DNA from 2 places in the Ligilactobacillus saerimneri genome. Region 2 is predicted to be linked to the other one. Evidence: predicted binding sites of a transcription regulator. Region 2 holds the regulator's gene; the other holds the start of a gene.
What was found. The regulator NrdR, encoded in region 2, represses ribonucleotide reductase genes. The targets are predictions, from matches to a motif close to ACACNATATATNGTGT.
Positions count from the first base shown of each region.

Region 1 (15,467 bases), 750 kb from region 2:
AACCTTAGGAACGTATGGTGTGGTTAGTTATACAAAAAACGTAATGATTTATGTTAATCTTTTGATTGAATTTGGGTATCTCCTATCAGGGACTAAAGAAGTAGTTGACGCCAGAGGGGATTCGGACAAATTAGGAAGAGTTATTGGAAGAACTACACAAGCTAAACTATTTATTAGTCTTATTAGTTTCATAGTTTTATTGGGGATGATTCTCAGTATAAAAATGTTGCGGATGCACCCAATATTTACAATTTTAATGGCAGTACCTCAATTCCTATCAATCTTTTTATTTGATTACTTCTTTCGTGGCATTGAAAAAATGCAAATAATTACTATTCGTTTTTTGATCATGCGAGGAATAGCAACTGTGTTAACCTTCTTTGTGGTGAAAAATAGCCAAGATATGATCTATATTCCATTACTAGATATTTTAGGGGGAAGCGTTGCTGTTATTTGGGTATTTTATGAGTTGCGAAAAATGGGAATTCATATTCAATGGGTTCCGTTTAGAGAAGTTATTGAATCTCTCAAAGTATCTTTAACTTATTTTATGTCAAATATAGCAACTACTGCATTTGGAGCATTTAATACCATTATTGTAGGAATGGTGCTTAATGCTCATCAGGTAGCTTATTGGACAATGCTGATGTCATTAGTAGTTGGGGTACAAGGTTTGTATAGTCCTATTTCCGATGGTATTTACCCTCAGATGATTAAAACAAGAAGTTTACGTCTGTTCAGAAATATCTTACTGATATTTACACCGGTATTGATTGCAGGGTGCTTGTTTACATATTTTGCTGCACCAATAATTGTTGCTATCATTGGTGGACATAAATATATTCCGATGTATCCTTTATTAAAGCAGGCAGTTCCGTTGTTGTTTGTCAGCTTCTACAGTATCTTGTGTGGTTGGCCATTGTTAGGATCTATCAATAAGATTCGTGAAACGACGATGACGACAATTGTTGCGGCTTCTAGCCAGGTTATCGGAGTATTGCTGCTATTAGTTACACATACATTTAGCTTATACAGTTTAGTTTGGTTACGTATTTTGTCCGAAAGTATCATGTTGATGATGCGGTTATCGGTATTTGTCCGTAATAAAGATGAATATAATGTATAAAGAGGGGTATTCATGTGGAAATTAACATCGAAGGAAATTAAGGCACGGTTATTAGACGTACTAGTATTTATGGATCAGGTATGTCGCAAACATGATATTCAGTATACTTTATTGTCCGGAACGTTACTAGGAGCTGCTCGTCATCAGGGATTTATTCCCTGGGATGATGATGTAGACGTGGCAATGTTATGGGATGATTACGTTAAATTTATTAATTTAGACGAAGTGCGTAATGTGGATGGAATAGGTATACATTGCGCAGATACTGAGAGAGATTATAATGAACATTATTATTATCCTTATGCAAAATTGGAAGATAACACTACACTAATTCACAGTGATCAAAAATTTGATAAGGGCGGTATTTTCGTAGATATATTCCCAATAATTGCATTCCCTAATGATGATGTTGAAGCTAAGAAGCTATCTAAAGAGATGAGTAAACGACGTTGGAGATCATTAGTCAGTGCAACTAAATATGAAAATTATATGAAGAGAATTTTAAGGTTATGCTATTCGTTAAACTATCGAAGCAATCGTGATCGGATGTTGGAATTAGGGGCTGCTCAAAATATAAGTTCTGCGAAATACGTTGGAGATATGTTTAGTAGATATAATAGTTTTGATGATCGTTTTCCTAAAGAATTATTCTCGGAGTACACTACGTTACCGTTTGAAGGATACGAATTAAGTGTGATCGCAAATTATGAGCAAATGCTTAAAATGACTTATGGTAACTGGCAACAGGTACCCCCAGTTGACCAACGCGTTTCACATGAACTAACAGTTTATTTAAAAGATTAGTTACCCAGTGTTGAAGATTAATTCTTGTTTGAAATTATGTAATATATAGAATTCTTGGTAATTAATAAAATGTAGACAATATCTCGAAAAAGGAAGTAATAATAATGAATATTGCAGCTATATTTGCTGGTGGGGTTGGTACCCGCATGCACTCAAAAGAACTGCCTAAGCAATTCTTAAAAATCCATGATAAGCCGATTATAATTCATACCTTAGAATTATTTGAGGATAATCCCGAAATAGACATGATTGTGATTTCTTGTGTTGAAAATTGGATTGGATATTTAAATGAATTAATTAAAAAATACAATCTACGAAAAGTTCAAAAAATAGTAAAAGGTGGCAAAACGGGGCAAGAATCTATTTTTAATGTGCTTAAAGCAGCGGAAGAATTAGGCAATAGAAAAGAAGATATTGTCCTTATTCATGATGGCGTTCGCCCATTAATCAACCAAAAAACTATTTATGACAATATCGCTTCAGTTAAGAAAAATGGTTCGGCAATTACGTCTGTTAAAGCTAAGGAAACAATTTTAATTGTTGATAAAGACGAGGCAATTTCAGAAGTTCCAAATAGAGCTCATTCACGTTTAGCGAGAGCACCACAAAGTTTTTATTTAAATGATATTTTAACAGCACATGAACAAGCAATCGCAGAGAAGAAATTTGATTTTATTGATTCATGTTCAATGATGCAATATTACGGGAAAAAATTATATTTGGTTGATGGACCGCAAGAAAACATAAAAATTACAACCCCGGATGATTTCTATACTATGCGTGCCTTACTAGATGCTAGAGAAAATGCTCAAATTTATGGAATTGAAGAATGATATGTCTAAAACTTTAGATGGTAATGATAGTTTATTTGTAGCATATCTCACGAATAGCTTATAAAAGGGTTGATAGTACAATACTTATAAGATTGCTATTGATAGTTAATGATAATGGATACTAGTATGAGTTAACGATAATAGTAATATAGGCATATACCATTTGTGGCTTGCTTTTGTTTAGAAATATTCAAAAGATTACCACAAATGGCTTTTTTGTTATTAGTTTAATTCTTGAAAAATATATACCTGTTTATGCTTACAGACTGCAGTGTATTTAATAATGAATGAGGTAATAAAATGACTGAGGTAAGTTTTGATGAAAAAGATATAAAAAATAAGTTAAGTTGGGGTGAATTGAGTAAGTATCGAGGAGACTTATTTGGATTAGCGATTATTCAAATAATGATTTTTCACTATTTTGAAAATTACTTCAACGCGGGCGGTAACACCAGGGTGATTACTCTTATCGGAAAAATATACTATTATATTTTTGGGTCTATTGGTGTCGAAATCTTTTTATTTTTATCTGGAATGGGACTTTATTATTCTTTGACGAAGAATAATAAAGTTAAAGAGTTCTATATACGAAGATTTACTCGTGTCTTACCGACATTTCTTATTGTGTCAGTAGTGTATTATTTCTGGCGAAATTTTATTTATGAGAAGAGGGGAGTTATTGGTTTTCTCCGTGGAGAATTGTTTATTGACTTTGTTAGGGTACATGATACGACATATTGGTTCATATTGCTCATTTTAATAAGGCAGATTGTAAAATTTAAGTTGAACATTTTAGTGGACAGAAAAACCCATAAAGGTCTTTAATGGTGTCGTTACAACATTCCATTAGAAAGAAGGACCTTTATGGGCACCACTATCTTATCATTTTCAGACCGCATTGTCATCGAAACGCTTCGTCATGAAAAGCGATCTCTTCGATATATCGCTGATTACCTGGGCTTTAGTAAGACTACTATCTTTAATGAAATTCACCGGTTAAAGGGTGAATACCATGCGACTAGTGCGCAAGCCGACCACGAAACTAAACTTAGTTATCGTGGTCGTAAATGCTCATTAACGGCTAACCTCAAGCGACTAATCGAAGACAAGATCAAGATTCAGAAATGGTCAATTGAACAAGTAGCCCATGTGGTTAGGATCGCCTACAAGACTATCTATAACTGGGTCGATCAAGGACTTCTAGATATTCGGATGACTGATTTACCTGACCATGGTATTCGTCGTAAGCGTGCTAAAGAAACCCGTGGGACTTTCAGTCATGGTCGTTCGATTGAAGATCGTCCAGCTGAAGCTTCTGATCGTAATATTGCAGGCCATTTTGAAGCTGATACAGTTTTATCTGGCAAGCGCAAAGGTCAAGCAGTAGCCACGTTTGTCGAACGCAAGAGTCGCCTTACTATCGTTAAACGGCTTGGTGGACGAGATAGCACTTCAATGACTAAGGCTATCCTTGAGTTAGCTAATCAATTAGGAACTAATCTCAAGACACTGACGGTTGATCACGGGAAAGAGTTCGCCAACTACCAATCAATTGAGAAAAATACCGGCGTGCCGTTGTACTTTGCCCATGCTTATTCTCCGCATGAACGTGGTAGTAATGAGAATCGTAATCGAGTGTTACGGCGATTTATTCCTAAGGGTCAGCCAATTGAAGAGATTAGTGATGATGAATTGATTCAGATTAACTGGTATCTGAATTCACGGCCACTCAAATGTTTGAACTGGCGAACTCCAATTGAGATCTTTTTGCTTAATCTGCGTCATTAAATTTGTTCAAGTTATTTATTGCAATCTACCATAATGTATCTCGTTTTTCCTTATTTATATCGAACGCTCCTTCCCGATAAAAAACATAGAACATCAGTATTGATGGGGATTTTAAGTGTATGGTTATTGACCGCCATCTTAGCTTATTTTCTGATTCCTGGGCTTTTTGCCAATACAGAAATTTTATATTTGCGAATTCCGATTTTTATTCTGGGCTTATTTTATGCTGATAAGGTGATGAATAATAGTCCTTTAACAAACGTAGAAATACTTTTATTGATAGCAATTGTGGTATTGAAAGTGGCCTTCAATCGAGTAACCATGATTCCTGTAGGAGGACGGATTATGGCAACTCTTTGGAGTTTTCCAATAATGTTTGCTGGGGTGTGGTTATGTAAAAATTTCCTTGTTTACAATAATTATCTGCATCGTTTTGTTCAATGGACAGGGTCACTTTCATTAGAGTTGTATATTATTCATGTTAGTTTGCGAGAAGTGTTTAACGCTTACAATTTTTCCATGGCAATAGGTTGGCATTATATGGTAATGATAGTTATAACATACTTAATTGCCATCTTATTGAAGAAAACAGTAACAAATATCATAAAAAATATATAATACTGTTTTACTAAATGATTGATAAGTGCTTTGACAGAAGATAATTGCAAAATGGTTGGAATGTCTATAATTAGTTAGTTTGCGCTATGGGAAGGATTTTATAGTGGTATTCTTAATATAGACGAGATAATGTGCTAATTATGACAAGTTATTAGTCAGAGAAAGAAAAGAGGATAAAATTAATGCAATCAATTTTAATGCAAGACTTTGAAGAGTTATTACATTCAGAGTTAGACTTAGAGCCATTTCGAGGAAAAATATTCTTTGTAACCGGGGCAACAGGATTAGTTGGCTCCCTGGTTCTTCGCTTTTTAGCATATGCTAATGAGCAACTGGACTTAGATTTAAAATTACTGGCTTTGGTTCGTAATAAGGAGAAAGCACAGCGGCTTTATGCAAAATACAAAACTGCTCCGTTAAAATTTGTTGTAACTGAGTTGGGGCATAGTGACTTACATTTGTCTGAAAAGGTTGATTATGTCATTCATGCGGCAGCAGTAACCGGTTCTAAGCAGATGATTGCCGACCCGGTAGGAACTATTCGAACAGCTTTATGGGGGACTGACGAAGTCCTTCAGGAGGCGGTTAGAAATAATGCTGAGGCGATGGTATATCTTTCTTCAATGGAAGTATACGGCCAACCAGTAGTTACGGGACAGACAACAGAAAAAGATCTAGGGTACGTTGACTTAACCAATATTCGATCCTCCTATCCCGAAGGTAAAAGAATGAGTGAATTAATGTGCAATTCATACGCAGAACAATACGGTTTGCGAGTGATGTCAGCTCGTTTAGCCCAAGTTTTTGGGGCGGGGGTATTGCCAGGGGAAAACAGAGTATTCGCTCAATTCGCCCGCAGTGCAATGAATGGAGAGAATATAGTACTTCATACTACTGGACAATCCGAAGGGAATTATGTGTATGCAACGGATGCCATTAAGGCGATCCTGATACTACTTCAAAAAGGTGAAACTAGGCAGGCATATAATGTTGCTAATGAGGATAGTCACATGACTATCAAAGCGATGGCTGAAATGGTTATGGATAACTTTGGGATTTCAGGAGCACAGGTTGTCATTGATATTCCAAAGGAGAACATGGGCTATGCCCCCGATGTCAAAATGTGGTTGAGTAGTCAGAAGCTCCAGCAACTAGGGTGGAGACCTACTGTTAACCTCAAGGATAGTTACGCACGTCTCATTCAGTGGTTACAGGAAAAAAAGTAGAGTTTATCTGCCTTGTTAAAGTGTATTAATAAAGACTGAGCTGTACAACATAAATATTCATTGGTATTAACGATGGACATCTATGATTAAATGCGGTTCATTTTAGATAACAGGCATAAAACTACAGTAAAGACGGCGTTTTCATGGACAAATAGGGCGAGCGGTGATAATCTTTTTTCTTTCACCACGAATAGTTTTTTCAGAATAATCCAATAGTTCAACATTTGGGTCTGTAATTCCTAAAGCTTTTAGCATTGAATAGTTATCAAGAGACAAAAGCAAAACCTTCTTTCGATTATTTTGTGGTGATTTAATTGTATGACAAGGACCAGCTTTTGGCCCTTATTTTTTACGGTGAATTGTCAAACCAAGTGCAACACTTTATCAAAGAAAACTTCAGTAGCGGTCAAATAATTTAAGACCTTTTTGGGACGAAGATTAAGTTGCTTTTGCCATTCAGCTATCTCTTGATCCGTATAATTATCAAGGTTAGTTCGCTTAGGAAAATATTCACGTAATAAACCATTCATATTTTCATTAGAACCACGTTGTTCTGGTGAATACGGATCAGGCCAGTATACTAACGCCCCTAGGCGTTCAGCTGTTGCATCTAAATCAAGGAATTCTGTTCCATGATCTGGAGTTAGTGAATGAACAAATTCTGGGTCGATACTAGAAAACATGTCAATCAAACCATGATTGATACAGACTGCATCTTTACGAGTAACTCGTTTCATTAACACATACCGACTTTTACGATCAACGGCAGTGATTAGAACTGAATGACTTGTTTTACCTAGGACAGTGTCAATTTCCCAGTCCCCCAGTCGTTTACGTTCATTAATAAAGTTAGGTCGTTCATGAATTGAAATATAGTTAGTTTGTACTTCTTTATGGCTTGGTGTGCCGTGTATGATTTTTATGACGTAGATGGCGTTTAAGTCCGCGATCGTTCTTAGAGCGAAGTGGTTGCCCGAGATTATGTGCATAAAGATGTCGGTAGATAGTAGCGTAACTAACACAAGTAAGACCTTCTAATTCAAAGCGAGCAACGATTTGTTCGGGAAACCAGTTCATTTTTTGAATATAGTAAGCAATCTTATCTCTAAGGGTAGAATCTTGGTCCAAGAGCCGTGGCTTATGACATTTCTTGCGTTTTCTTTCGTAGTTTCTTTGCGCCCGTGAGGGTGAATATTCACCTTTTAAACGTTTGAATTCACGGGAAATGGTACTAGGACTACGGTGTAGTTTGAGTGCAATAGCACGATAAGATATTCCCTGAGCTTGAAATTTAAGCAGCTTTTCTCGTTCAAATATAGTAAGATGATTATAGCTCATAGCGTGTACCTCGTATGTTTTATTTGGTCATTAAACATTGTACCCGCTATGGGTCTTTTTTTGTATTTGTGTTGCACTTAGAGTGTAAATTCACAACAAAAAAATCTGGCATTGGCGCTCACCAATACCAGAAAACCATAGATTGTATATAACTAAGCTTAAATCACCGGCCGGTTAGCCCGCTGTGGTAGCATAACGTTGAAGTCATATTCTGCTAGCTTCTGCAAACCGTGGTCCTGACTGAGATCAAAGTAAGTGGTTAGGCTTTGGGCAATCATCAAGTTGATCTCTTTTTTAGGATCAAACTGAATGACCGCTACCGGGGTATGAGTTCCGTAGGCCAAGCCAACTTCAAAGGCAGTACCTGAATCCATCTCGTTATCGGCTTCTTCTAACTTGTAGTCCGCAATAGCGACGACGATGTCGGCCTGGTAGATGTGGTTGACATCAAGACGGAAGGTAGCATCCTGCCAGCCGAGCGAACCAAATTCTTCCTGCGAATAAGGATGTTTTTCTGGAAGAAAGATCTCACCGATCGTAGGATTTTGCTGGAGAGCAGCGACAACTTGGTTGATACGGGTGCGTTGCCCATCACTGAAAAAGGGAGCAGCTAAGTAAACAGATTTTTGTTGCATAGTATTCAATCCTTATTAATAATTTTACAAGATGTAGTGGGATGTTAAATCCTATCTACAAGATAAAGAATCTTTGCTTTATTTTCAATGGGATTCCTAGTATTATTAGGTATGTTATTGTAAAAAACGACTAGCTAAAATCAAACGAAAGGATGCTTCTATCATTTTGATTACGTTATCAGGGATTATTGGTTCTGGGAAGTCAAGCTTGACCAAGATCTTGTCTGAAGAACTCGGAACCACAGCATATTATGAACCAGTTAAAGACAACCCCGTTTTACCTATCTTTTATAAGGGGAATGAGATTGCTGCCAAGAAACGGGCGGCCGGTGATGCCGAAGCTACCAACCCATACGCATATTTATTGCAAACTTTCTTTTTGAACCGCCGCTTTGCGATGATCAAGAAAGCTATGGAAAATGACAATAATGTCTTAGACAGGTCGATCTATGAAGACGAGATTTTTATGAAAATGAATACCGAACTGGGCAATGCTACCCAGGTGGAATATGACATCTACAAGAGCCTGCTCAATAATATGATGGAAGAACTACCCCTGGCTGCTCACAAGAAATCACCTGACTTGATGATTACGATCAAAGTTTCTTATGAAACCATGCTTAACCGGATCAAAAAGCGGGGCCGGAAATATGAACAGGTGGAATTAGATCCTTCCTTGAGCGACTACTATCACCGTTTGCTGAAACACTATGATATCTGGATGCAAGAATATAGCTACTCACCTTTACTGATCATTGATGGGGACAAGTATGACTTCATGGCTAACAAGCATGACCGGGTGGCAGTCTTAGAAACAATTGAAAATAAATTGGTGGAACTGGGTAATTTGACTGAGGCTGACTTTGCCCGCTACCAACAAAAGCACCAAGAGTTTTTGCAATCTTAAGAAAAATACCTAAGAAAAGAGGGCGGTATTGATGGAAATGTTAGATGTACAGTATAAGAAAGAAGCACGCCATGCTTTAGCATTAATGCTCGGATATATTATTGTTTTTCAGGCAGTAGCTTCCTTTTCATGGCGCCTTTTTTCTTCGATTTCTACTGCGATGAGTTCAGGGATCCCATACTATCTCGGGGTAGCAGCTGGCTTGTTAGTAATTTTCATTGGTACCAGCAAAATTGACCAGCGAGCGATCTGGCAGCAAATTCGAACTATTCCGCGTAAGCCGACTGCCAGAACGATTGTGACTCTTTTAGCCCTGATAATGCTGGCAAATATGTTTTTTGGGATTTGGAGTAACTTGGTTGAGCATATTTTCCAGGTATTTGGTTTGACAACCAGAGCGCAACTAGAAACTGCTTCTGCCAACGGTAAAGATTCACTGTCGATGATTATTTATGTCACTGTGGTTGCGCCAATTTTCGAGGAGTTTATTTTTCGGGGTTACTTGCTCCACTATTTCAGCAAGTACAGCCAAAAGTTAGCTGTGTTTGTTACGGCATTCTTTTTTGGAATCTACCATATGAATATTGCCCAGACACCATTTGCTTTTTGCCTAGGTTTGTTGTTAGCTTATACGGCGCTGACTTACGGTTTGCGGTGGTCGATCTTTGTTCACTTTTGTAACAACGCGTTTGGACAAGTAGTTTCGATCCTTGCTGTTCACTGGGGTGGCGCTGTTAATGCAGTCAGCTCAATGTTTATGCTGGTGATGGCAGTGGGTGGCCTGGTCTTTTTAATTCGCCATGCAAGCCAAATCAAAAGCTGGCTTCAAGCCAACGTTATTCCACCCCACTATCTGACCTGGAGCTTACTTAACTGGCCTGCAGGAGTAGCGTATGTTTTATGTGTCATTTCAATCGTCATGGGGCTAGACAGGATCTAGCATTTGCAGCGGATCGTCCTTGCAGTTTCACTAGAAAACACATATCATAATATTAGAAGGGTTTAATATTAGAGTTATCTAGTCGAGAGGTGAGGATAATGGCTTACATGATGAATTACAAACGTATTTTGGTTGCTGTTGACGGATCCCAAGGGTCACGCTATGCATTGGAAGATGCGGTGAACCTAGTGAAGGGGACCACAACTCGATTAGATGTGTTGCGGGTTTTGGACCTTAATACTCTGGAATATGGGGGCGCTGGTGTAGCCTTGGATGGCGAACGGATTTATGAGATTGAACAAGAAGCCGAACAAGAGATGCTACGCTTGCGGAAGGAAATTGTTGAGGAAAAAGGCCTTGATGATAGCCAAGTTTACGTCCACTTACGCTTTGGCAATCCAAAACGCATTATAGCGCGTGAGTTCCCTCAAGAATACAAGAGTAACCTGATCGTCCTAGGTTATACCGGACGTAACTTTATCGAGCGGGTTATGATGGGGTCTGTCGCTGCTTATGTGACACGCGAAGCACTGTGTGATGTTTTGACCTGCAAAGGAAATAACGAAACTAAATAGTTAGATTGAATGGTGGTTGCCTAAAAAAGGTGAACCACCTTTTTGATTGTAATCATTAAAAACGAGTGAAAAACAGACTAGAAAGAGCTTCTAATAATGAAATCATTAAAAATAATGGCGAAAGAGACAGGAACACGAGTGTTTCGGAGCTTACTTTATTTCTGTAAGTGAAAATTGAAGTATAAACGTTGATTTGACAATGTTTACTTGCATAATTATTTTTAAGTGCAGCTGAAGCAAAGATAAAAAAAGAAAGCGGATTAAATTTATACGCCAAAATTTATGAGAGCGTTTATTATAAATTCCCTTTTATTTAAACTTCACTTTGACACCTAACCAGAAAACGGTTACACTTAAAACTGTTGGAAATGCCGAATGTCTGTTATTTCGGATTACCATAATCGAGTTGGAGCCGCTTTCTTATGATTTATTAGTTTGATATAAAATAATTAAAGATATAGTATGCTTCAGAAATTATTTTTGAGATTTACTCCAACTCAAATACCTTATCTCCTTTGAAAAAACTAGAGGGAGTCATAACGTATGGTAGCGATACGTTATGGCTCCTTTTAGTTTAGGATAAATTTCATGTATAATACTCCTTGTAAGTAAATTTAGGTGATAATGAAAAGAGGTGAACCAATGATTTATTTACGAACACTAACCTTGGTTTTGTTAGCGACAGCGATTGTTGGACACTTGAGTCGGCGGATACGGATTCCGGCCGTAGTGGGGCAGTTGGTTGTCGGTATTATCTTGGGACAAGCTGTTCTAGGCTGGGTTCCCAATGACCAATTTATGCACATCTTTTCCGAAATTGGGGTCATCATCCTGATGTTCATGGCGGGTCTGGAAAGCGACCTAGCTCTTTTGAAGAAATATTTTGTGCCATCTTTGGCGGTGGCGGTTTTTGGGGTTGTCCTGCCAGTATGGCTTGTTTTTGGGTTTGGCTTTTTGTTCAACCTTTCAATCGAAAGTTCTCTGTTTTTAGGTGTGACCTTTGCGGCTACTTCAGTGAGCATCACAGTTGAAGTGCTCAAAGAGATGAATAAGTTGGACACTAAGGAAGGGTCAACCATCTTGGGGGCAGCTGTGATCGATGATATCCTAGCGGTGCTGATCCTGAGTGTCTTGGTTTCAGTTTACGGTAATGTAGGTAGCTCCAGCGGTGGAACCAACAGTATTCTTTTGAACTTAGTGCTACAAGCGGTTTATTTCATTGGGGTCTACGTAATTTTCAAGTGGGTAGCTCCGATTTTGATGTCACTAGGAGAAAAACTCCAGGTACCGGCCTCAGTAGTTTTAATGTCCCTTGTGATGTGCTTGGGGATGGCTTATCTGGCTGATCTGGTGGGCTTAAGTACTGTCGTGGGATCTTTCTTCGCGGGGATTGCAGTTGGTCAAACTGAGTACCGGGCAGAGATTGACCATAATATTATCCCGATCGGGTATGCAGTCTTTATCCCGATGTTCTTTGTTTCAATCGGGTTGAACATGACCTTCCATGGCTTCATCAGTGACCTCAAGTTTACTGTGCCATTGCTACTATTAGCTTTATTCACGAAGTGGTTCGGTTGTGGCCTAGGGGCCCGGTTAACAGGGATGAACTTTGATTCGGCTAGTATTATCGGATCGGGCATGGTTTCCCGGGGGGAGATGGCCCTGATCGTTGCCCAGGTGGGATTCCAAGCCCATTTACTCCATGCAGACTACTATTCAGGGGTAATCATGGTAATCATTCTGACAACCTTGATCGCTCCAGGAATGATCAAGTCGGCCCTGGGTCGGCAAGCCAAGAACATGACACACCAATCTGCCGAAACAACGGAGTAAAGAAGCGTATTTTCCGGGAAATTAGTACGGAAAATACGTTTTTCTATTCGCAGGCAAAAATTAGCGGTATAATTACTTTTTAGATTTAAATAACGCGGAGTGTAAACAAGAAAATGAAAAAGAGTAGACTATTATCGGGAGCTTTTTGGATGATGGCTGGAAGCATCCTCTCCCGTGTTTTAGGAGTTATCTATCTGATTCCATGGTTGATGATGATGGGGAGCGCAGCGCAACAGAATGCTGCCCAGGCCATCTTCAACTCAGCATATAACTTTTATGCGCTCTTTCTTTCCTTAGGGGTCGCTGGGTTTCCAACGGTGATTGCTCGGCAAGTAGCGGCCTACAATGGTGAAAATAAATTTAATAATAGTAAGCGGGTCTTCAAAGTTGCACTCTTCTGCATGCTCTGTACGGGGATCGGCTGTGCCGTCTTGCTCTACGTGTTGGCACCGGTGATCGCTGAACGGAGCGCCGTGGTATCGACCAGTGTTGCTACCAAGGCTATCCGGGTGATGTGTCCCACTTTGGTGATCTTGCCACCAATGAGTTTGACGCGGGGCTTTTTCCAAGGAAATACAGATATGAAACCCTATGGGATCTCACAGTTGTGGGAACAACTAATCCGTATTCTCTTTATTCTGGGGGCGACTTTCTATGTGATGAAAGTCATCCATGGGTCATATATCACGGCGGTTAATTATAGTACCTTTGCTACCTTCCTCGGGGCAGTTGCTAGTTTGATCTATCTGGTGTGGTATTACTGGAAAAAGCGCTCGGAATACCAAGAACTGGCTGCGCAGAGTTTACCGGCAGATAATAATGATCTCAAGCAGATTTTTATTGGTATTCTTAAAGAAGCTATTCCATTCATTTATGTGGGTTCAGCCGTAACGATTGTTCAGTTTATCGATCAGATGACTTTTAAAGATATCGTTGTGAAACTGACGGGGGTTTCTCCCTTCCATGCTCAGGACCTGTATACTTACTTCTCCGCCAACCCTAACAAGATCACAACAGTGGTTGTGGCATTAACAATTGCGGTTGCTGCTTCCTCGCTGCCCCTGCTGGCAGAACAGTCACGGACAGGTAATCGGGAAGGCGTCAGCAAGTTGATCGTCCAAAACATTGAACTGATGGTAGTGACCCTTTTACCAGTCGCCTTCCTGCTTTCTGTTTTGGCATGGGAAGTTAATGGGGTCTTCTATCCTTTCTCCCGCTTAGGGGCTGATTTGATGTCAGTCGCTTTGATTGGAAGTATTGCCTTGGGAGTCTTTACTGACTTCTTTTCGATTGCCCAGTCACTTGGGAACCACCGCCTGGCTGTCCGGACGTTAACCTTAGGGTTGATCCTTAAATTAGCCTTACAGATTCCATTAACCTATATCTGGGGTGCTTTTGGGACAGTATGGGCAACCACGATTACCTTTGCAGCGATTGCAGTGGTCGTCTTCGGTTATGTTTATAGTCATTACCTTGAACCCGGACAATTAGAAGGCGCTTTACAATTGATTTTTATCAATATTGTTTTGGGTGCAGTCGCCTGGCTGACTCACTGGGGCTTAGATCAGGTCTACATTCCGCAAGGCAAACTAGCTGCTTTCTTCTATGCAGCGGTCTTTGGTGGCTTCTTCATGGTGGTTTATGCTTTGATTCTTAATCGGTTTGGGTTCCTTAAGCGGATCTTTGGTTTTCGCCTACCTGGGATCAGGAGCGAACAAAGTACCTCCACTGAACAACGCTCACCACGGGGGCGGCATTTCTAAGTCGCGTTAAAGTTTTAATTGACTTTATTTAGTAATGAACGTATATTAAAAGTAATCATTCTTATCTTGATAGATAAAGTAGTCAAAGTGCTTTATCCATGTCTTTTATACAGGAAAACTGTATTATATAGTGCATGGAGTGGCACTTTTTTTCTTGCTTTTTAAAGGGAGGATAGTTGATGGAAATCACGGAATTTGATACAATCGCCGCTATTTCAACCCCGCCAGGAGAAGGGGCGATTTCAATTGTACGGATGAGCGGGGAAAATGCCGTCAAGATCGCCACCAAGGTTTTCCAGGGGAAGGACCTAACGCAAGTGGCTAGTCACACGATCAACTACGGACATATTATTGACCCGGCATCACACCGTGAAATTGATGAAGTCATGGTTTCGGTACTACGGGGACCAAAGACTTATACCAGGGAAGATATTATTGAAATTAATTGCCACGGGGGGATTGTTTCAACTAATGAGATTTTGCAGTTGCTTTTGCAAAACGGAGCGCGGTTAGCGGAACCTGGTGAGTTTACCAAGCGGGCTTTCTTACATGGCCGCATTGATTTGACCCAAGCAGAGTCAGTGATGGATTTGATTCGGGCCAAGACAGACCGGTCAATGAAAGTTGCTTTGAACCAGTTAGATGGTAATTTGGCTCATTTGATCAATAATTTACGCCAGGATATCCTGGATGTTTTGGCTCAAGTTGAGGTCAATATTGATTATCCTGAATATGACGATGTCGAAACATTGACTACGAAGATGCTTAAAGAAAAAGCACTGGCTGTACGGGACCGTATCAAGCAGTTGGAACAAACGGCTAAACAAGGAAAGATCCTGCGCGAAGGGCTAGCTACGGCAATTGTGGGACGGCCGAACGTGGGCAAGTCAAGTTTGCTGAACCACTTGTTGCATGAAGATAAGGCTATTGTGACCGATATTGCTGGGACCACCAGGGACGTGATCGAAGAATATGTTAATGTCCGTGGGGTGCCGTTGAAGTTGATCGATACGGCTGGAATTCGTGAAACAGACGATAAGGTTGAAAAGATCGGGGTGGAACGTTCCCGGCAAGCGATCGA
Region 1 covers NZ_CP144759.1:1,422,660-1,438,126, reverse strand. The annotation lists gene V3C97_RS06995 (oligosaccharide flippase family protein) at 1-1,126, shown strand, start outside; gene V3C97_RS06990 (LicD family protein) at 1,139-1,930, shown strand; gene V3C97_RS06985 (IspD/TarI family cytidylyltransferase) at 2,032-2,763, shown strand; gene V3C97_RS06980 (acyltransferase family protein) at 3,064-3,588, shown strand; gene V3C97_RS06975 (IS30 family transposase) at 3,628-4,551, shown strand; gene V3C97_RS06970 (hypothetical protein) at 4,654-5,169, shown strand; gene V3C97_RS06965 (NAD(P)-dependent oxidoreductase) at 5,352-6,395, shown strand; partial or broken gene V3C97_RS07830 (IS30 family transposase) at 6,758-7,733, opposite strand; gene V3C97_RS06950 (nucleoside 2-deoxyribosyltransferase) at 7,892-8,368, opposite strand; gene V3C97_RS06945 (deoxynucleoside kinase) at 8,535-9,275, shown strand; gene V3C97_RS06940 (CPBP family intramembrane glutamic endopeptidase) at 9,307-10,215, shown strand; gene V3C97_RS06935 (universal stress protein) at 10,314-10,790, shown strand; gene V3C97_RS06930 (cation:proton antiporter) at 11,433-12,623, shown strand; gene V3C97_RS06925 (polysaccharide biosynthesis protein) at 12,737-14,386, shown strand; gene mnmE (tRNA uridine-5-carboxymethylaminomethyl(34) synthesis GTPase MnmE) at 14,566-15,467, shown strand, end outside.
Region 1: the regulator NrdR is predicted to act here: its motif matches at 8,393-8,408, upstream of V3C97_RS06945 (deoxynucleoside kinase).

Region 2 (15,467 bases):
GGCGAAGAGTTCAACCTGAATTCGCCAAAGCAACTGGGAGTAATTTTGTTTGAAAAGCTTAAACTACCGGTAATCAAAAAGACGAAGCGGGGCTATTCAACAGCAGTCAGTGTTCTGGAAAAACTACGGGGGATGGCACCAATTATTGATAATATCCTGGCATACCGGCAATTGTCCAAGCTACAATCCACTTATATCGAAGGATTGCTCAAAGTAGTTGCTCCTGAAGATGGGAAGGTTCATACCCGGTATACCCAGACTTTGACGGCCACAGGACGGCTATCGTCGGTAGATCCAAATTTACAAAATATTCCGGTACGGTTAGAAGAAGGCCGCCAGATTCGCCAGGCTTTCGTTCCTAGTCAACCTGGTTGGGAGATCTTTTCTTCTGATTATTCCCAAATTGAATTGCGGGTTTTAGCTCATGTTTCAGGAGATCACAACATGCAACAAGCTTTCCGGGATGATTTTGATATTCATACCAATACTGCAATGCGGATTTTCGGGATCGATGATCCTGAACAAGTGACAGCCAACCAACGGCGTCAGGCAAAAGCAGTTAACTTTGGGATTGTTTATGGGATTAGCGATTTTGGCTTGGCCCAAAATCTGGGGATTAGTCGCCAGCAGGCTAAACGTTTTATTACGACGTATTTAGAAAACTTCCCCGGAGTGGAGCGTTATATGCGTGAGATTGTTGAGTATGCACGCGAAAAAGGTTATGTTGAAACGATTCTGCACCGGCGACGCTACCTGCCAGATATTAAGAGTAAGAACTTTAATTTACGGTCATTTGCGGAACGAACAGCTCTCAATACACCGATCCAAGGAAGTGCAGCCGATATTATCAAGACCGCGATGATCCAGATGCAGGATGCTTTGCAAAGTCGGGGCTTACAAGCACGAATGCTGATGCAAGTTCACGATGAATTAATTTTTGAAGCTCCCCAAGAAGAAATTCCTCTGTTAGAAAAAGTGGTACCAGAGGTTATGGATTCAGCCGTGCAGCTGGATATTCCATTGAAGGTGGAAAGCAAACACGGGGCAACATGGTTTGCTGCTAAATAAGTAACGGTTAAGTGGGAAAGAGAAACGTTGAAGTGTTCAATGTTTCTCTTTTTTAGTAATGAGAAACCCGCCCATATCAGAAGCTAGGAGCAACTGAATGTAAAGGATTGCGGTGGTTTTGTTTTATTATTGTGATTTGTAAATTTGTGATAATATAAAAATTAATAAGGGACGAGGAGGAGCGAAGATGCCAGAATTACCTGAGGTAGAGACGGTACGACGTGGATTGATCAAGTTAGTGCAGGGCAGGACAGTAAAAAAGGTAACGGTCTTATATCCCAAAATGATCGAGAGTGACCTGACGGAGTTTGTGACGCAACTAACGGGTAAAAAGATCCTGACCGTTGACCGGCGGGGAAAATACTTATTATTACGGTTTTCGGGCGATTTGACGGTTGTATCGCATTTACGGATGGAAGGAAAGTATTTTGTTCAACCCCAGACACAACCGTTGGAAAAGCATACCCATGTAGTGTTTGACCTTGATGACGGGCAACAGTTGCGCTACAACGATTCACGTAAATTTGGCAGAATGCGCTTAGTGCAGACAGGACAAGAAAATGACCTCAAGTCACTCCAAAAATTGGGACCAGAGCCATTCGCACCAGAATTTACCGTGGATTACTTTGCGCAAGCACTACACCGGCGCAAAAAAGCTATAAAAACCGCGCTACTTGACCAAACGATTGTGACCGGATTAGGAAACATTTATGTTGATGAGGTTTTATGGATGACCAAGATTCATCCGGAAACTCCTGCTAACCATGTGACACGGTCAGAGATTACTGCCCTGAGGCAAAATATCATTGCAGAGTTACAACGGGCGATTACCGCCGGAGGGACAACCATTCGTTCATATACCGATGCTTTCCGCAATATGGGGGAGTTTCAATTTGCATTAAATGTTTATGGCAATGACGGTCATCCCTGTCCACGGTGTGGTACTATAATTGAAAAAATTAAAGTTGGGCAACGGGGGACACATTTTTGTCCGCAATGTCAAAAGGTAGAATGATGACATACGTTTTAGGAATTACTGGTGGAATAGCTAGTGGAAAATCAACTGTTAGTCAGTATTTAGCGCAAAAAGGGGCTAAAATTATTGATGCCGATGCAATTGCACAGATGATAGTTGCACCCGGAAGCCAGGGGTTGCAACAGGTGATAGCACATTTTGGTAAGGCATATCTTGCCCCAGACGGTAGCTTGTTGAGGCGTAAGCTGGGTCGGTTAGTCTTTTCTGATCCTAAACAATTAGCAAAATTGAATGAGATTACGCACCCGTTAATTAGGGAAGAAATCCTGATGCAGTTGCAAAAGTACCGGCAAAAAGGTGTTGCAGTGGTCGTGTTAGATATCCCATTATTATTTGAAGGGCACTATGAACAATATTGTGATGCCGTATGGGTAACAGTAGTTGACGAAACTATTCAGTTAGCACGATTACAGCAGCGGAACCAGTTACCCAAAGTGGAAGCTCAAGCCCGGATTAAGGCCCAAAAAGACAATACTTGGCGAATTGCCCACGCAGATTGGACTCTTGATACTGGAAAGGGTCCTCTTGGGTGGAAACCACAAGTAGACCAGTGGTTTGAGCTCCGCCAGATTAGATTTTCTAAGAAAAAAGAGTAGGTGAACATAATGAAATGTCCAAAATGTCATGAAGAAGGATCACGGGTGGTTGATAGTCGTCCAGCAGATGAAGGGCATGCAATTCGGCGTCGCCGCGAATGTACAAATTGTGGTTTTCGCTTTACGACTTTTGAGCGGGTAGAAGCCACCCCATTATTGGTTATCAAAAAGAACGGGACGCGGGAAGAGTTTAACCGTGAGAAGATCCTGAAGGGGATCGTGCGGGCGACTGAAAAGCGTCCTGTTGGCATGGATCAAATCACCACGATCGTCAATCAAGTTGAAAATAAGGTGCGGTCAGTGGGGGGAACCGAGGTTTCTAGCCAATTGATCGGTGAATATATCATGGGAATTTTGGCCGATGTTGATGAAGTGGCATATATTCGTTTTGCCAGTGTTTATCGCCAATTCAAGGACATGGCGGCTTTTCGGGATGAGCTAGAAGAATTAATGGCACGGGATAAAAAGGCTAGGAAGTAGAAAGGAAGATCGCGATGGAGCAACAGTGGCAACACTTGGCAGGAAACGATGGCTATGTTGTTATTGCTACCGATAATATTAGTGGGGCGGACTTAGCAACCATTACGCGCCTGTATCAGCCCATCGTTGGGCCAGGAGCCGTGGGCCTATATGCCACACTGCAAACCACGTTGACTCCCGAACCGCTAGTTAGTGAACGGCGTCCTCTAAAAGATCTTTTTGTACAGCTGAATTTTGGGATCGAGGATTTGGCAACTGCAGCCCAACAGTTAGTCCAAGTCAACTTGCTCCAGGTTGTCCGCCAGCACGATCAGCTGGGAAACTGGGTCTTGTTGGTGATGAATCCGCCGTTGTCACCAACTCGTTTTTTTGATGATCCACAATTAAGTGAACGATTGACAGCAAGTATTGGCACGGGGATGGCTGCTGCGTGGAAACGCGAATTATCTTTTAATACGCCTGCAATCCAGCAGCTACTGCGGCAAGCAGTGGGGGACCAAGTACGAGCTAAACAGTCACCTATTTGGGCTGATGTGGCAGTAACCCTGCCAGCCACCAACCCAATTGATTTTGAATTTGTCGACCAGCTTCTACATAAGAAAACTTATCTGGATACAAGTAATTTCAAGCAAAATATCCGGGTTGCTTATAGTGTAGGCGTTATGTACGGACTTAACGAGTTAGCGTTGGTGAATTTGATTGATTCAGTAGCGGATGAACAGGGTCACGTTGATTTTAACCAACTTAGCAACCAGGCAATGGCACGTTATAGTTCACAGGCTAAGGTAGGAAAAAAGAGAACAGCTGCGGACCAAACTTCAACTGAAGTAAAGCTAACAGCAGCTGAGCAAAATTTGGCAACTGCTGCCAAAGCATATCCACCAATGGCGTTTTTGCAGGCTATTTTTGAACAAAAAAATGCTGCGCGCAATACAGCTAGTTTTCCGACACGGGCGGATAAATATGTGGTGCAAAACTTGTTACAGCAAGGAATAGCTCCAGGAATTATTAATATTATGTTGCATTATTATCTGGTGGATCAAAATTTTGATAATTTACGGGCCGGTACGGTTGAACGTACCATTTCCAACTGGGGAGCTAATCGGGTGCAGACACCGGAACAAGCGATTGTTTATGTGCGCCAGTGGAAAGAAAAAAGAACCCAAGATCGCACTGCTCGTAGGCAGAAGCAACGTGTATTTAGTAAAGAAAAGTTACCCCAATGGGCCCAAACACAAGCACAGACACAAAAGCCAGGACAAGAGAAGCGGGCAAATGCGAAAGCTATGGGTCAGTCAGAATCACAGACAAAAAATGATATTGATCAAGGATTAGCCGATTTGGATCGTTTGCTGGGTAAATAAGGAGGAATATTAAATGGAAAACATGGGCAGAATTTTACGGAGTAAATTCCCCCGGGAAAACCTCCATGAATATCAAGAAATACTACGCCAGTTGGCACAGGACAAGGAGATCCAACAGTTTATTATGCAGTCTGAAGTCCCAGACGCCCAGGCTTTTATTGCGACAAATGCAAGTAAATTATATGAGTACTATGACGTTAAGCAAAAAATTGCAGCGGGGCAAAAAACCTTCATGCCGGGCTATACGCCGGCCTTGAGCTTGGTGCGGGGTAAAGTTGAGGTAACTTATATTCCTACCGCTGAATTAGTGCGGAAACAGCAGGCACAGGCAGCTCAAAAGCGGTTTACTACGATCAATGTTCCGAAAAGTATGCGTAATGCAAACTTCAGGAACTATCAGCGGGAAGAAGGGCGCGATGCTGCCTTATTAGCAGCAGTTAATTTCGTTAAAGAGTATGTGTCAAACCCGGGTGAATTTCACCAGGGCTTATACCTAACCGGTCCATTTGGGGTGGGAAAAACGTACTTGATGGCTGCCATGGCTCATGAATTAGCCCGTAAAGATATTGCTTGTACTTTAGCCCATTTTCCATCATTAGCAGTTCGTTTCAAAGATAGTATTTCAGAAAATGTTGTCCTTAAAGAGATCAACGGTATCAAACAAGCGCCAATTTTAATTTTAGATGATATTGGAGCTGAAACGATGAGTGGCTGGTTGCGGGATGATGTTTTAGGGGTTATCTTGGAGTACCGGATGCAAGAGGAATTACCAACCTTCTTCACGTCCAACAAAACGCAAGCTGAACTGGAAGAACATTTAGCATACAGCACTAACTCCGTGGTGGAACCCTTGAAGGCTAAGCGAATTATGGAGCGAGTACGGTATTTATCTAAAGAAATGGCAGTATCGGGCAAGAATTGGCGGCGCAATTAGTTACAAATTTTCCTTGCCTTCAATAACATGTAGTGGTTTAATAAATGTAAATCTAGTTAAGGACAAACGGTCAACCATAAACAGGGATGATTGAGGGACTGAGAACAATCAAAGGTTGACTTACCACCATAACCAATAGAGCTGGATGCAAAGTCGAGCCGGGTAGTTTCCGTTACCAACTATGAGAGGAGTAGACTAGGTCTACTTGAATGTGGGTGGAACCACGTTATTAAAGATGTTAATGACGTCCCTAGTGCCGTATTTAGACGGTGCTAGGGGCTTTTTTATTTAATTTATAAAAAGGAGATTGAGATTATGGCACAAGTTGCAGTAATGTTACCAGACGGTTCAGTTAACAAAATTGATCGTGATTCTCAGGAAGGCTTGCAAGCCCTGCGTGAATCAGTTGCTTTCTTCTTACGGGGAGCATTGACTGATAGTTTTGCTGGGATTCGCTTAGGGGAATATGTCGGCGCTAAAGACAGTGACGAAGGTTTTTACGTTGATTCAGACCGAGATGAGATGCAAGTTTCTGTCGATGAATTAGCGGCTTTAGAAGCAAAAATTAAGGAATTTGCGAAGGCAAACTTGAAGGTTGAACATGTTGTAGGTGATGTTGATGAATTAGCAGCCCAATATGCAGCAGATCCTTATACAGTTGAATTGCTCCAAGAAGCAGCTCAAGACGGTAAGGTAAACCTCTACAAGGCAGGGGATTTTGTTGCTCCTGCCAATGCACCAATCCTGGTATACTCTAACTTAATCAAGAACTACAAGTTATTATCAGTAGCTGGGGCTTACTGGAAGGGAATGTCTTCCAACCCAATGCTGCAACGGATTTATGGGACGGCTTTCTATAAGAAAGATGACTTAGAAGCAGACCTACAACGGCGTCAAGAAGCTAAGGAACGCGACCACCGGGTAATCGGGAGCCAATTGGACCTCTTCTTTGTTGATCCAAAAGTTGGTGCTGGTTTACCATATTGGATGCCAAAGGGGTCCACAATTCGGCGGACGATTGAACGTTACATCATCGACCGGGAAGTAGCCGATGGTTACCAACACGTTTATACTCCGGTCTTGATGAACCTTGATGCTTACAAGACATCAGGTCACTGGGAACACTACCGGGATGACATGTTCCCACCAATGGACATGGGTGATGGCGAAATGTTGGAATTGCGGCCAATGAACTGCCCAAGCCATATCCAAGTCTACAAGCACCACTTGCGGTCCTACCGTGACTTACCATTGCGGATTGCGGAATTAGGGATGATGCACCGTTATGAAAAGTCTGGGGCTTTATCAGGTTTACAACGGGTGCGTGAAATGACGCTCAACGATGGGCACACTTTTGTTACCTTGGATCAAATTCGGAGTGAATTTGCTAAGATCTTGAAGTTGATCATGAGTGTTTATGAAGACTTTGACATTACTGATTACACTTTCCGCCTTTCCTATCGTGATCCTAAGAATACTGAAAAGTATTATGCTAATGACGAAATGTGGGAACAATCCCAATCCATGTTAAAGGCAGCCATGGATGACTTGAACTTGGATTACTATGAAGCTGAAGGGGAAGCCGCATTCTATGGTCCAAAGTTGGACATTCAAACTAAGACAGCTTTGGGAAATGAAGAAACAATGTCTACTATTCAGCTAGACTTCATGTTGCCAGAACGCTTTGGTCTCAAGTACACTGGTAAAGATGGTCAAGAACACCAACCAGTTATGATTCACCGTGGGGTTGTGGGAACAATGGAAAGATTCATTGCCTACTTAACGGAAATCTATAAGGGAGCTTTCCCAACATGGTTAGCACCAGAACAAGTGCACATCATTCCTGTTTCTGATGACAAGCATGGTGAGTACGCTGAAGACTTAGCAGCTAAGTTACGGGCAGCTAACGTGCGGGTTGTGGTTGACCATCGTAACGAAAAGATGGGTTACAAGATTCGGGAAACTCAAACCCAAAAAGTTCCATACACATTGGTTGTCGGAAATGATGAAATGGCTAACCAATCTGTTTCTGTTCGGAAATACGGGGAAGACAAGGCTGCTACGCTTGCATTTACTGACTTTGAAAGTGAACTGCTAGCAGATATTGCAAGTTACAGTCGGAAAAAATAATTGTAAGTCTTGACAGGAAGGATATTGCCTGCTAGACTACTAAGAGTTGAGAAAAAGCAGAAGCACCCGCTTCTCGCCTAAGGGACAGTGGTCCCGGGGCAGATATTAGTGAAATTAATTCCGCTAAAAACGGATTAGGGTGCTGGCTATTATTGAATGCCAGCACCTTTTTTACATCTGTCTGCACTTTCTCTGAATTTATTTGGAGGTGAAGCACCATAGCATTTGATAAGATGGTTAATGAAGGCATTCGGGCTCGCGAAGTTCGGTTGATTGCCAGCGATGGTTCACAGTTGGGCGTAAAGTCCAAGCAGGAAGCTTTAGCCATGGCTGAACAACAAAACTTAGACTTAGTTTTAGTTGCGCCAAAGGCTAAGCCACCGGTAGCACGAATCATGGATTATGGTAAATATCGCTTCGAGTTGCAAAAGAAGCAACGAGAAGCTCGGAAGCGTCAAAAGACTGCCAACGTTAAGGAAGTACGTTTAAGTCCAACAATTGACACTAATGACTTCAATACAAAAGTTAGAAATGCTCACAGATTTATTTCCAAGGGAGATAAGGTACGGGTTTCAATTAGATTTAAAGGCCGTGCAATTACTCACAAGGATATTGGTCGTGAAGTACTTCAAAGATTTGCTGAAGCAACTCAGGATGTTGCCTCCGTTGAATCTAGAGCTAAGATGGATGGGCGTAGCATGTTCTTAGTGTTAGCGCCTAAAACAGATAAGTAATTACTGTTATAACTAGGAGGATATTATTATGCCAAAACAAAAAACACACCGCGCATCAACAAAGCGTTTCAAGCGTACAGGAAATGGTGGTTTAAAGCGTCATCACGGTTTCACTTCACACCGTTTCCACGGCAAGACTAAGAAGCAACGTCGTCAGTTGCGGAAAGCTGCAATGGTATCTGGTTCAGATATGAAGCGGATCAAGCAAATGGTTTCTCAAATGAAGTAAACTTCATTTGCTACAATAGTTAATTTAACGAATTCTCATTATATGAGATGTCGGTTGAGGCCGGCAATTAACAAGGAGGAATTTTAATATGCCACGTGTTAAAGGTGGGGCTGTTACACGCCAACGTCGTAAGAAGATTTTAAAATTAGCAAAGGGTTACCGCGGTTCCAAGCATGCTTTATTCAAGACTGCTAAGGAACAAGTTCTGAAGTCATACTTATACGCTTTCCAAGATCGGCGTAAGACTAAGAACAACTTCCGTAAATTATGGATCGCTCGGATCAACGCAGCTGCTCGTCAAAACGGGATCAGCTACAGCAAGTTGATGCACGGTTTGAAGTTAGCTAATATCGAAGTTAACCGTAAGATGTTAGCTGACTTAGCTGTTAACGATGCAGAAGCATTTACTGCTGTTGTAGAACAAGCTAAGCAAGCTTTAGAAAAGTAATCTTCAATTAAAAAGGCTGAGGCGATATGTCTTAGCCTTTTTAATTTATTAACCAAATAATATGGTTTTGTCCTAAATGGTTGGTATAATTAACAAAGAAGAAAATTTTGAGGAGTAATTGGATGTTAGGCAAATTTAAACCAACATGGATGGTTGAATCAATTTATGATTTATCGCCAGCTGATTTGAAACGCCATGGAATTAAGGTAGTATTGACTGATCTGGATAATACCTTGATCGCTTGGAATAATCCAGATGGCACACCAGAACTAAAGCAGTGGCTTAAAGAAATGCAGCAAGCGCAAATTCCGGTAGTAGTCGTTTCGAATAATAATCACAAGCGGATTGCGCGGGCCCTTGCCAAACTGGAGTTGCCGTTTATCGCCCGGGCCTTGAAGCCATTAACACGGGGGATTAATCTTGCTAAGAAGCGTTATCATTTGGCTGCTGAAGATGTGATCCTGGTTGGAGATCAGCTAATGACAGATATTTGGGCTGCTAATAACGCCCATATTCGCAGTGTTTTAGTGCGGCCTTTGGTAACCTCTGATGCATGGAATACTAAGTTTAACCGAATGCTTGAAGGGCAGGTTAAGCAGAAACTGACACAGCAAGGTTTTGAGTTTAAATGGAGGAAATCACTAGATGACTGAAGAACAATTACATTGTATAGGGTGTGGAGCTGCGATCCAATCTGAGGATCAAGCACAACCTGGTTATACTCCACAAGCAGCGATCAAAAAAGGCTTGGAGAGTGGTCAGTTGTATTGTCAACGTTGTTTTCGGTTACGTCACTACAATGAAGTAACAGATGTCAATATTACGGATAAGGATTTCTTGCGGTTATTGGATAATATCGGCAATACTGATTCACTGATCGTTAATGTGGTTGATATTTTTGATTTCAACGGGTCATTAATCCCAGGGTTACAGCGGTTTGTTGGGGACAACCCAATTATTCTGGTGGGGAATAAAGAAGACCTCTTGCCTAAGTCACTCAAACGCAGTAAGCTTCAAGATTGGATGCGTCAAGAAGCAAACAAGCAAGGCCTATATCCTGAAGCGGTTATTTTAACCAGTGCTAAAAAAGGTTTTGCGATCGAGCAATTGTTACGCTTGATTGATAAATATCGTCAGGGGCGCGATGTACAAGTAGTCGGGGTAACCAATGTCGGGAAGTCAACCTTGATTAACCGAATCATCAAACAACGAATTGGAATTCAAGATCTGATTACAACGTCTCGTTTTCCAGGAACAACCTTGGATCGGATCGAAATACCGTTTGGTGACGGCAAGAACATGATTGATACTCCCGGGATTATCCATAAAGGACAAATGGCGCACTATCTGACGGGGAAAGCGTTAAAACTGGCAACCCCGCAGAAAGAAATCAAGCCGAAAGTGTATCAGCTTAATGGGGAACAAACCCTATTTTTAGGGGCCCTAGCACGGTTTGACTTCATTAGTGGACCTAAAGGGGTCACTGTTTATGTAGACAACAATTTGATGATCCACCGGACCAAGATGGCAAACGCAGATAACTTCTATACTAAACATGCAGGGGAGTTACTCCAACCGCCTAACCAAGAAGATATGGCTGATTTCCCACCGCTCAAACGGTTTGAGTTTACAGTGAGTGAAAAAACAGATATTGTTTTCGCTGGTTTGGGGTGGATAACTGTCAAACCTGGGGCCAAAGTAGCAGCTTGGGCACCGGAAAACGTTGACGTGGTGGTCCGCAGAGCAATGATCTAATAGATAATATTCATGGAGGGAATTATGCGCGGAAAGCAAAAGAGATATTTACGTAGTCAAGCCCACAATATGCGGCCGGTTTTTCAAATTGGTAAAGACGGGTTGAGTACTGAGTGGCTCAAACAAGTTGAAGAAGCGGTTGAGAAACGGGAATTAATCAAAGTTAATATTTTACAAAATTCAATCATTGAACCTGAAGAAGTGGTAGCATTTCTGGCAGAACACAGTAAGATTGAAGTGGTTCAGGTTATTGGACATGTGCTCGTTTTGTACAAAAAGTCTAGTAAGCCCAAAAACCGCCATTACTCCTTAGAAGTTGAAGCACTGTAGGAAGCAGAGGGGAGTTGATTGGTGGTGGCTACCAAAACGATAACAGATACTGCGGTTGAAACCGTTGTAACTCCTGAATTGACTGGAAAAAAGAAACGAGTAGGAATTTTGGGTGGAACATTTAATCCACCACATATGGGACACTTAATGATTGCAGAGCAAGTGGGGACTCAGTTGGGGTTGGATAAGGTATTATTTATGCCCGACAATATTCCGCCCCATGTGGATCATAAAGCTGCAATCAATGGTTACCGGCGGTTAAAAATGCTCCAATTAGCTATTGCTGATAATAGTTTATTTGCTACTGAAGATATTGAGTTACACCGGGGTGGTATTAGTTATACGGTAGATACGATTAAAGAGTTACGCCGGCTTCATCCTGATACGGATTATTACTTTATCATTGGTGGCGATATGGTGGAGTACCTTCCAAAATGGCGGGAGCCTGAGCAACTAATGCGGATGGTGCAGCTGGTTGGGGTAAAGCGCCCTGGTTATGAGGTGACAACTCCTTACCCTGTGTTGTGGGTCGACACTCCGATGTTGGACATTAGTTCCTCAATAATTCGGGCTAAAGTCAAGCAAGGTCAGTCTATTCGTTACTTGGTTCCAAATGCAGTTGAAGAATATATTCGTGAGAAAGGTCTGTATCAATAATGAAAGAGATTGTTTATCAGGAAAATATTTACCCCGGAACACGGGCAGAGTTGGTTGCACGGTTGCGCGAAGTTCTTTCAGACCACCGTTTTCAGCATGTGCTGGGAGTTGAACAAGCAGCGATCAAATTAGCAGAACAGAATGGATGTTCAGTAGAAAAAGCTAGTGTGGCAGCCCTTCTGCATGACTATACTAAAGAACGATCAGCAGAGGACTTTATTGCAGCTATTAAAGCATACCATCTGGATCCGGATTTATTACGGTGGGGGAATTTCATCTGGCACGGTGTAGTTGGTGCTGAAATGGTGAAAACTGAATTACATGTTACCGATGAGGAAATTTTAAATGCTATTAGACGTCATACTGTTGGTGCTGTCACGATGACTACTTTGGACAAGATTGTCTATGTAGCTGATTATATCGAAGCAGGACGTTCTTTCCCTGGTGTTGAACAGGCGCGGAAGTTAGCAGCAACCGATTTGGACCAAGCAGTGAGTTTTGAAACTAAGCATACAATTCAATTTTTGATGGAACAGAATAAACCAGTCTATCCGCAAGCTATTCTGACATATAATCGCTGGGTAGCAGGGAAAAAATAGGAGGATATATGAACAGTAAAGAGTTATTAGAAACAGTCGTTAAAGCAGCCGACAGCAAGCGGGCAGAGGATACAGTTGCGTTGGATGTTCAAAAAATTAGTATTTTAGCTGATTATTTTGTAATTACTCAGGCAACATCTGACCGACAGGTTAAGGCTATTGCTGAAGCTATTGATGAAGAAGTTAGTGCCCAAGGTGGAACAGTTCGTGATATCGAAGGTAAGAATGAAGCTAACTGGGTGCTGTTGGACTTGGGGGATGTGATTGTTCATGTCTTCAAAGAAGAAACGCGGAAATTCTATAATTTAGAAAAATTCTGGGCAGACGCTGATCGGGTAGATATCAGCGCATGGTTGAAATAATTGATATATACAACTTTTGCACAATTATACGATAACTTAATGGATCCAACTATGTATGAACACTGGTTGGATTTTGTTAAACGTTCTCAGATCCCCACCACAGCCAACTTACTGGACTTAGCCTGTGGGTCTGGACGACAAGCGGTTAAACTTAAACAAGCAGGGTACCAACACGTAACGGGGTTGGACTTATCAGAAGAAATGTTGGCATTAGCAGCGATGCATGCTCAAGAAGCCCAACTTGATTTGCCATTGATTGCTGGTAATATGCTGAATTTACAGGACCTACCGCTTTATGACTGTGTGGTCTGTTTTGCTGATTCACTTTGTTATTTGGCAGATGAAGCTGAGGTTCAACAAGCCATGTTAGAGGTTTGTCAGCATTTAAATGCTGGTGGTAAGTTTTTATTTGACGTAATCACCCCTTATCAAACTGATGTCGGTTACGCCGACTATATGTATAACTATCAAGATGAGAAGACAGCATTTATGTGGGAAAGTTACCATGGTGACGTGCCTGCGAGTGTTATTCACGAGTTGACTTTTTTTGTCAGAGATAACGATGGACGGTATGAAAAGTTAACTGAGACACATTATCAACGGACATATTCATTAGACAAGTACCGGGCGATGCTCAAACATGCGGGCTTTAAGCATGTGCATGTGAGCGCTGACTTCGGTAGGGCAGAGCCACAGGCTGATACTAACCGGTGGTTTTTTGTCTGTGAAAAATAGGAGGGGCAATGCACGCAACGGGAATTATTGCAGAATACAATCCATTTCATAATGGACACCAATATCAAATCAATTGGGTTAAGGAACATTTTCCCGCCACAACTCTGATTATTGCCATGAGTGGCAACTATTTACAGCGGGGGGAACCAGCTTGCTTTGATAAGTGGGTGCGGGCCCGTGAAGCCTTGCAGGCAGGTGCTGATTTAGTAGTTGAGATTCCCTTTGGTTTGTGTATGCAACCAGCTGACCGGTTTGCTCAGAGTGGGGTGGCAGTATTGCAGCAATTGGGAGTTGAGAATCTGGTTTTTGGAGCGGAGCATAGTAACTATGATTTCAAAGATCTAGCTCAAAAGAGTCAAGATCTCACTTGGGATTATCAACGATATAATATCTCGTATGCTGCATTGTATCAGCAGGCAGTCAAGGAAGCCGTGGGTTTTGAAATCACCCAGCCCAATGACTTATTGGGGTTGGCGTATGCGCGGGCTGCCTTAACACTTGCTCCCACTTTAAACCTTGTGCCCATCCAGCGCCAAGCAGCTGGCTATCATGATCAAAAGCTTCCTACTGGGGGCCATATCGCCAGTGCAACGGCCATTCGCCAAAATATCCATGAACCTGATATGGTCAAAGAATTTGTAGGTGCACAAACATGGATGGATATTAAACAGGAAACCAGTGTCACTTGGACAAACTTGTGGCCTTTGCTCCGATACCGCTTGTTGACAGCGACGCCTGAGCAATTAGCCACGATTTATGGAATGGCTGAAGGTATTCAATACCGGATGCAAGAGCAGTTGCAACTAGCTCCGGTATCGCTTGATTTTGATGCCTGGCTTAAAAAAGTAAAAACTAAACGCTTCACTTATACGCGGTTATCACGGTTAGCACTAGCTACTGTTTTGAATATCAGTACGGCTGAAGTAGAACAAGCCTGGGCCCATCCCTTCGTGCGGATCCTAGGCTTTAACCGAACGGGACAAAAATACCTATCAATCCAGAAGAAAAAAATAACGTGGCCCGTAGTGACTAATGTTAACAAGGAGCTGAAAAAGACCTTGTTATCCCTGGATTACCGTGTGGGCAAAGTTTATCAAATGTTCAACTATCAAGAACAAGATATGCGGCGAGCACCCATCAGAATAGGCATTTGAGGTGTCAAGGAAAAAGCATTGACAAAGGTTGTGTCGACAGGTATAATCAATCATGTTGCATTAGGAGGAAATAAGCATGAAGTGGTCGTTAAATGAGTTACGGCGAACGGGTGCTGAACCCTTATCTTTCAAAGAAACAATTGATTTAACTGAACAATTAAAGGCTAAGCGAGCAGATATTCAAGATGTCTCTGCCGTCACGGTAGATGGTTTCTTTACCAATGATCGTTTTGGGATTGTTGTTTATGCTAAAGTTGAAGTTTCTTTGGTTGTTCCATCAACTCGTTCCTTAACTCCTGTTACTCTCAACTTATCTTTTGATTTTACCGAACATTACTTGAGTAAGTTTGAAAAACAAAAGGTAGACGAGTTTGAAGGCGATGACGTAGTTATCGTATTAGATGATGATTATGTTGATCTCCAACCAGTTATTTGCGACAATATTTTATTGCAAATTCCGATGCAGGTTTTAACGGTTGCCGAGGCGGAAGGTGTTGCCCAGCTTGAACAAGGTGAGGGGTGGCAGGTTGAAGTTGAGGACCAAACCGACACACAAAAAAAGAAGGATCAAATTGATCCCCGTTTGGCAAAACTGAAAGATTTTTTTGCCACAACGGATGATTAGTTGCAAAATTGATTAAAGATCAGTAAAATTCTTCTTGTTGAAGATTTTAATTAAGGGAGGGAAACTCAATGGCTGTACCAGCACGTAGAACATCAAAGACACGTAAGAGATTACGTCGGACACACTACAAGTTGCAAGTTCCTGGCATGTCTGCATGCCCAAACTGTGGTGAATTACGTAAGTCACACCACGTTTGTGCAAACTGCGGTTACTATGGTGACAAGCAAGTTG
Region 2 covers NZ_CP144759.1:556,651-572,117, forward strand. The annotation lists gene polA (DNA polymerase I) at 1-1,068, shown strand, start outside; gene mutM (bifunctional DNA-formamidopyrimidine glycosylase/DNA-(apurinic or apyrimidinic site) lyase) at 1,256-2,083, shown strand; gene coaE (dephospho-CoA kinase) at 2,083-2,700, shown strand; gene nrdR (transcriptional regulator NrdR) at 2,710-3,180, shown strand; gene V3C97_RS02680 (DnaD domain protein) at 3,195-4,544, shown strand; gene dnaI (primosomal protein DnaI) at 4,558-5,478, shown strand; gene thrS (threonine--tRNA ligase) at 5,794-7,608, shown strand; ribosomal protein L20 leader region at 7,657-7,786, shown strand; gene infC (translation initiation factor IF-3) at 7,842-8,342, shown strand; gene rpmI (50S ribosomal protein L35) at 8,371-8,571, shown strand; gene rplT (50S ribosomal protein L20) at 8,660-9,019, shown strand; gene V3C97_RS02710 (YqeG family HAD IIIA-type phosphatase) at 9,142-9,672, shown strand; gene yqeH (ribosome biogenesis GTPase YqeH) at 9,665-10,774, shown strand; gene yhbY (ribosome assembly RNA-binding protein YhbY) at 10,799-11,104, shown strand; gene V3C97_RS02725 (nicotinate-nucleotide adenylyltransferase) at 11,126-11,761, shown strand; gene yqeK (bis(5'-nucleosyl)-tetraphosphatase (symmetrical) YqeK) at 11,761-12,360, shown strand; gene rsfS (ribosome silencing factor) at 12,369-12,722, shown strand; gene V3C97_RS02740 (class I SAM-dependent DNA methyltransferase) at 12,723-13,457, shown strand; gene V3C97_RS02745 (nucleotidyltransferase) at 13,466-14,611, shown strand; gene V3C97_RS02750 (YceD family protein) at 14,688-15,236, shown strand; gene rpmF (50S ribosomal protein L32) at 15,305-15,467, shown strand, end outside.